2 linked regions of the Chitinimonas arctica genome follow. The protein of the gene in region 1 interacts with the protein of each later gene in a pairwise test. Links are inferred from orthologs where the notes say so. Each region holds a gene or a part of one and is shown on either strand. Other genes may lie near its edges. The genes, in order: FNU76_RS04505 and kdsB.

The links.
Region 2: the proteins of FNU76_RS04505 (region 1) and kdsB interact in binary tests that used the Escherichia coli proteins (3 or more experiments, as listed by UniProt). The link is inferred for Chitinimonas arctica from one-to-one orthologs.

What each region holds. Positions count from the first base shown.
Region 1 is NZ_CP041730.1:1,016,601-1,019,827, forward strand. The notes cover bases 320-3,227. They hold FNU76_RS04505 (TetR/AcrR family transcriptional regulator), read left to right. Parts: upstream 320-1,432; coding sequence 1,433-2,023; downstream 2,024-3,227. Other genes in these bases: cysB (HTH-type transcriptional regulator CysB), read left to right, coding at 320-395; FNU76_RS04500 (head GIN domain-containing protein), read left to right, coding at 476-1,348; FNU76_RS04510 (alkene reductase), read left to right, coding at 2,115-3,218. Also shown: more of cysB, read left to right, coding at 1-319. UniProt on the Escherichia coli protein: Involved in response to both electrophiles and reactive chlorine species (RCS). Represses the transcription of the nemRA-gloA operon by binding to the NemR box.
Region 2 is NZ_CP041730.1:1,691,272-1,694,590, forward strand. The notes cover bases 145-3,144. They hold kdsB (3-deoxy-manno-octulosonate cytidylyltransferase), read left to right. Parts: upstream 145-1,260; coding sequence 1,261-2,028; downstream 2,029-3,144. Other genes in these bases: lpxK (tetraacyldisaccharide 4'-kinase), read left to right, coding at 145-1,098; FNU76_RS07560 (Trm112 family protein), read left to right, coding at 1,079-1,264; adk (adenylate kinase), read left to right, coding at 2,107-2,763; trhA (PAQR family membrane homeostasis protein TrhA), read left to right, coding at 2,874-3,144. In the rest of the region: more of lpxK, read left to right, coding at 58-144; more of trhA, read left to right, coding at 3,145-3,319. UniProt on the Escherichia coli protein: Activates KDO (a required 8-carbon sugar) for incorporation into bacterial lipopolysaccharide in Gram-negative bacteria.

The sequences.
Region 1 (3,227 bases):
TCAAGGGCGTGTTGAAAATCGAGGACGTGGCCCGCTACCCCATCATCACCTACGATTTTGCCTTCACCGGCCGCTCCAAGATCAACCGTACCTTCGAGACCGCCGGCCTCAGCCCCAATGTGGTGCTGACCGCCATCGATACCGACGTGATCAAGACCTATGTCAGCCTGGGCTTGGGCATCGGCATCGTGGCCAGCATGGCTTTCGATGTGAAACGCGACCAGGGCCTGTTCGCGATCGATGCCTCGCATCTGTTCGAAGCCTCCACCACCCATATCGGCATCCGCCGCGACGCCTATCTGCGCGGTTATACCTATGCCTTTATCGAGCGTTTCGCGCCGCACCTGACCCATGCCGTGGTGGATGCGGGACTAAACAACAAGGGTGACGATTAGTCGTGCAATTTCCGATTGCCGGATATAACATACTCACAAGAATGTCTAATCCGGCGCATCACCAACAAGAGGAAACTGTCATGAAATCCAGCCTGCTCCTGGCACTGTGCCTACCCTTGGCAGCCTGCAATGTCCACGTCGGTACCGACGAGAAGAGCGGCGAAGTCCGCGAAATCAATATCTCGGTCACCGGCGAAAATGAATTGGCGGGGAATGGCAAACATGCCAGCCAGACGCGTACGGTAGGCGCCGTCAAGGAAGTGGAAGCAACCGGCAGGGTCGATGTGCAGATTCGGATCGGCGCTACGCCCAGCCTGACGGTGGAAGGTGACGAAAACCTGTTGGCCGAGGTGGTGACCGAGCAAGCGGGCGACAAACTGATCATTCGCAACAAGCGCTCCTTTTCCAGCAAGGGACCGCTCAAGGTCATCCTGGTCACGCCAGCGGTTGCCGTCCTGCGGAGCACCGGTTCGGGGGATATCTCGGTCGAAGGCCTGGCCGGTGGCGATTTGAAGCTGGAATCGACCGGCTCCGGCGATATCAAGCTGGCGGGCCAATTGGGACTGCTGACGGCCCGCCTGGTCGGCTCCGGCGATTTGCAGAGCGAAACCTTGAAGCCCGCCAACATCACGCTGGATCTCCTCGGTGCGGGCGAAGTGACGATGGGCTCGGTCGATGTGGATCGTTTTGAAGCCAATCTCAAAGGCTCCGGCACCATCACGGCGTCCGGCACCGCGAAAACACTGGTGGGCAGCGTATTGGGTTCCGGCGATCTGCAATTGGAGCAACTGCATGCCCATACCGCCGAACTACAGCTGATGGGTTCGGGCGACATCATCGCCTATGCCAGCACCTCGGTCACCGCCGCCGCCATGGGTTCGGGCGAGATTATCATCCATGGCAAACCGGCCAAGCAGCAGTTGAGCGGTGATAACGCCAGCCTGGCCTCCTGAAGGTAACGCCTGCGTGGCGCATCTCGAACTGGGTCGGAATAATTCACTAGACGACCGGTCTAATTTAGATTTACACTGCGCAGCATGACAGTCCGCCAGTTCGACGATACCCGTGAACACCTGCTCGCCACCGGCGCAGCCATTATGCTGGGCAAGGGATTCGCGGCAGTAGGCCTGACCGAGATCCTCGCCGCGGCGCAGGTGCCCAAGGGTTCGTTCTATCACTACTTCGAATCCAAGGAAGCCTACGGCGTGGCGCTGCTGGAGCGCTACTTCGGCATGTATCTGAGCCGGCTGGACGAGCTGGTGGCCAATACCGAACTGACCGGCCGCGCCAAGCTCGATCAGTATTTCGCGGCCTGGCGCTGCGCCAGCGACGAAAGCGATGTCCCGTCGCGTTGCCTGGTGGTGAAGCTGACCGGCGAGGTCTGTGACTTGTCCGAGTCCATGCGGGCGCAGCTGGAGCACGGTATCGCTGCGGTCATCGAGCGGCTGGTGGTCTATATCGAGACCGGCCGGGCCGATCGCTCCATTCCAGCAGGACCGCCGGCCGATGTCCTGGCAAGAAGCGTCTATCAACTTTGGCTGGGCTCGGCCCTGCTGACCAAGGTACAGAATAATACCGAGGCTTTCGATTTCGCCCAGGCGGCAACTGAACGCATGTTGCACGCTTAGGCTGCTTGAACGTTTCACCCCATTCCGGCCTGAGGGCCGGATTATTTGGCCGCCAATCTAGACGACTGGTCTATTACAAAGGAAGAAACCGATGTCCATCGACAAGCTGTTAACTCCCCTTACCACCGGTAAGACCCAGCTGACCAACCGTATCTGGATGGCGCCGCTTACCCGCTCACGCGCCAGCCAGCCGGGCGACCTCCCCAGCGAACTGAATGCCACCTACTATGCGCAACGCGCCAGTGCCGGCCTGATTGTGACCGAAGCCACCCAGATTTCCCGCCAGGGCCAGGGCTATGCCTGGACGCCGGGTATTTATACGGATGCGCAGGAAGCCGGCTGGAAAACGGTGGTGCAGGCGGTACACGGCGCGGGCGGCCGGATTTCCCTGCAACTTTGGCATGTAGGCCGCATCTCGCACAGCTTGCTGCAAGCGGACGGCCAGGCGCCGGTCGCACCGTCGGCGATCCGTGCGGAGAACTCGCAAAGCTTCGTGGTACTGGCGGACGGCACACCGAGCAGCCAGCAATGTGAAACGCCACGCGCCTTGGCCGAAGCGGAATTGCCCGGCATCGTCGCCGACTATGCCGCCGGTGCCCGCCGGGCCGCGCGGGCTGGTTTTGATTTTGTCGAAATCCATGCCGCCAACGGCTACCTGCTGAATCAATTCCTGGACACAAAGGCCAACCAGCGCCAGGACCCATTCGGGGGTTCGCTGGAAAACCGCGCGCGACTGCTGTTGCAAGTAGTGGATGCCGTGGTCGCCGAACTGGGTGCCGACAAGGTTGGCGTACGGCTGTCGCCGAATGGCGTATTCAACGATATGTCGCCTATCGACAACGAAGCCATGGCCGTCTATCTGGCGGAGCAATTCCAGCAACGTGGCTTGGCCTATCTGCATATCGCCGAACCGGACTGGACAGGGGGCGCCGCGCTCAGCGATGCTTTCCGCCGCCAGCTTCGCCACGCATATCATGGCAGCCTGGTGTTCTGCGGTCAGTACGATGCGACCAAGGCCGAGGCGCTGCTGGTGAGCGGCGTGGCCGATGCGGTTGCGTTCGGCCGGCTCTATATCGCCAACCCTGACCTGGTGACACGCTTCAGTCGCAATGCCGAACTGAACACGCCGGACGGCAACACCTTCTACGGTGGGGCGGAGCAGGGCTATACCGACTATCCATCACTGGGTAATTGATCGGTAGAC
Region 2 (3,319 bases), 670 kb from region 1 along the record:
TCGGCAGCCTGCAAACCCATTCCCGCTCCGGCGGGAATGTTTTTTTGAGCCTCCGCCATGCAAACGCCCGCTTATTGGCAATCGCGCTTTCCCGCCTGCCTGCTACTGCCGCTGGCGGCCGTGTTCGGCCTGCTGGCAGGGCTGCGGCGGTGGCTGTACCGCGCCGGCTGGCTGCGGGCCGCAGCGCTGCCCGTACCGGTGGTGGTGATCGGCAATATCACGGCAGGCGGGGCCGGCAAGACACCCGTGGTGCGCTACCTGGCCGAGCGGCTGTTGGCGGCGGGAATCAAACCCGGCATCGTCAGCCGTGGCTACGGTGGGACGATCGCAGGCGTCGCCGAAGTCCCTGCCGGCGGCAGTGCCGCCGAATTCGGCGATGAACCGCTGCTGCTGGCCCACAGCCTGGCCTGCCCGGTCTTTGTCGGGCGCGACCGTGCCGCTGCCGGCCGGGCCTTGCTGGCCGCCCATCCCGCTACCCAGGTCTTGCTCTGCGACGATGGCCTGCAGCACTACCGCCTGGCCCGCCAGCTGGAAATCGTGGTGATCGACGGCAACCGCGGCATGCAAAACGGCTGGCTGCTGCCGGCCGGCCCGCTTCGCGAACCTACCGGCCGTCTTTTCAGCAGCGACGCCCTGGTGATCAATGGCAAGGGCCCATACCACCCGCCTGCCCACCCAGCCTGCTTCCGGATGCAACTGGAACCCGGCGACGCCTGGAACCTGGCCGATAGCGGGCAGCGCAGGCCGCTGGCGAGCTTCGCCGGGCAGGATCTGGCAGCGCTGGCCGGCATCGGCCATCCTGCCCGCTTCTTTGCCACCCTGAAGGCCGCCGGCCTGGACTGTCGCGAATACCCCTTCCCGGACCACCATGCCTACCAGGCGGCCGACCTGCTCTCCATCCAGGCCGACTGCCTGCTGGCGACCGAAAAGGACGCGGTCAAATTGCGCGCCCTTTTGTCTGCAGGGAGCCTGCCGCACAGTGGTAATATTTGGGTTGTTCCGGTCGCGGCCACGTTTGCGCCCGACCTGGCCGACTGGCTATGCCGGCGGCTCAATACCTTGATGACTGAAGATAAAGATGGACGCCAAACTGCTTGAAATCCTGGTCTGCCCGATCTGCAAGGGCCCACTGTTCCATGACAAAGCCCGTCAGGAACTGATATGCCGCGGCGACCGCGTCGCCTATCCGATCAAGGACGGTATTCCCGTCATGCTGGAAGGCGAAGCGCGCGAGCTGCCCGCGGACGAGGAAGTGGGCCAGTGAGCTTTGTCGCCCTGATCCCGGGCCGGATGGCGTCCAGCCGGCTGCCCGAAAAGCCGCTGGCGGATATCGGCGGCAAGCCGATGATCGTACGCGTGGCGGAACAGGCGCTCAAAAGCGGCGCCAGCGCGGTACATGTCGCCACCGACGATATCCGTATCTACGACAGCGTGCGTGCACACGGCCATTCGGCCCTGATGACCCGTAGCGACCATGCCTCCGGAACCGAACGCCTGGCCGAAGCGGTCGACCTGCTGGGCCTGCCCGACGAAGCCGCGATCGTGAACGTACAGGGCGACGAACCCTTGATCCTGCCCGCCCTGATCGACTCGGTGGCCGCCATGTTGCAGCGCGACAACAGTCTGCCCATGACCACCGCGTGCCACGCCATTACTGGCGCGGAGGACATGTTCAACCCCAATGTCGTCAAGCTGGTACTTGACCAGGCCAGCCGCGCCCTCTACTTTAGCCGGGCGCCGATTCCCTATGCCCGCGACGCCTTCACCCAATCGCGGGAAGCATTGCCGGACGGCCTACCGGTTTTCCGGCATATCGGCATCTACGGCTATCGCGCCGGTTTTTTACGCCGCTACCGCACGCTTGCCCCCTGTGCCCTCGAACAGTTCGAAGCGTTGGAACAACTGCGCGTACTTTGGCACGGCTTTCCCATCGGCGTCAGCCAGGTTTCCCATGCGCCCGAAGCGGGTGTGGATACTCCGGCCGACCTTGAACGGGTCCGCCGCCGCTGGACAGAATTGCACGGATAAGACCGCGCTGCCGGCAAGGCCGGCACGGCAGCGGCTTGTCCGTTTTAAACGAATCAACCAACACCCTGGAATCCCACGATGCGACTGATCCTGTTGGGCGCCCCCGGCGCTGGCAAAGGCACTCAAGCCAACTTCATCAAAGAGAAGTTCGGTATTCCACAAATCTCCACCGGCGACATGCTGCGCGCCGCCGTGAAGGCCGGCACCCCGCTGGGCCTGGAAGCCAAATCCATCATGGACGCCGGCGGCCTGGTGCGCGACGACATCATCATTGGACTGGTCAAGGAACGCATCGCCCAGCCCGATGCAGCCAACGGCTTTCTGTTCGACGGCTTCCCGCGCACCATCCCGCAGGCCGACGCCTTGAAGGAAGCCGGCGTGGATATCGATTTCGTCGTTGAAATCGACGTACCCGATTCGGAAATCGTCGAGCGCATCACCGGTCGCCGCGTGCACTCCGCCTCCGGCCGGGTCTACCACGTCAAGTTCAACCCGCCCAAAGTGGCCGGCAAGGACGACGAAACCGGCGACGACCTGGTCCAGCGCGATGACGACAGCGAAGCGGTGGTCACCAAGCGCCTGGGCGTCTACCACGAACAAACCGAAGTCCTGGTGGGCTATTACGGCCAGCTGGCCCAGTCGGGCAATGCCAAGGCACCCAAGTATATTAAGGTGGCGGGCGTGGGCGCGGTTGACGCCATCCGTGATCGCGTCTTCCAGGCGCTGGGCGCTTAAGGCGTACCGGCAAATGAAAACAGGCGGAATTCCCGCCTGTTTTCATTTGCGCGCGCGGAAAACTATTGCCGCGTACGTCGGTCCGAAGGGGCCTCGACAGGAAGGCAGCCATGTACCACGGTGAACGCTTCAACAGCATCAGCCATCTGATCGGCTCGATATTCAGTGTTACCGGCCTGGTGGTCCTGGTCGTCCTGGCCAGCCTGCAAGGCGATCCGTGGAAGATCGTCAGCTTCAGCATCTACGGTGCCACCCTGGTCGTGCTGTATACCGCCTCCACCGTCTATCACAGCATTCGCCAGCCGCGCGCCAAGGCGTGGCTGCGCAAGCTCGACCATAGCGCCATCTACCTGCTGATTGCCGGCAGCTACACCCCTTTCGCCTTGATCACCCTGCGCGGTACTTGGGGTTGGCTGCTGTTCGGCTTGAGTTGGGGCCTGGCCATCTTCGGCATCGCCCAGGAGCTGACCCTGGGCCGGCGCACCCGGGTGCTGTCGCTGATCCTGTATGTGGTGATGGGTTGGCTGGTACTGATCGCCATCAAGCCCTTGATGGC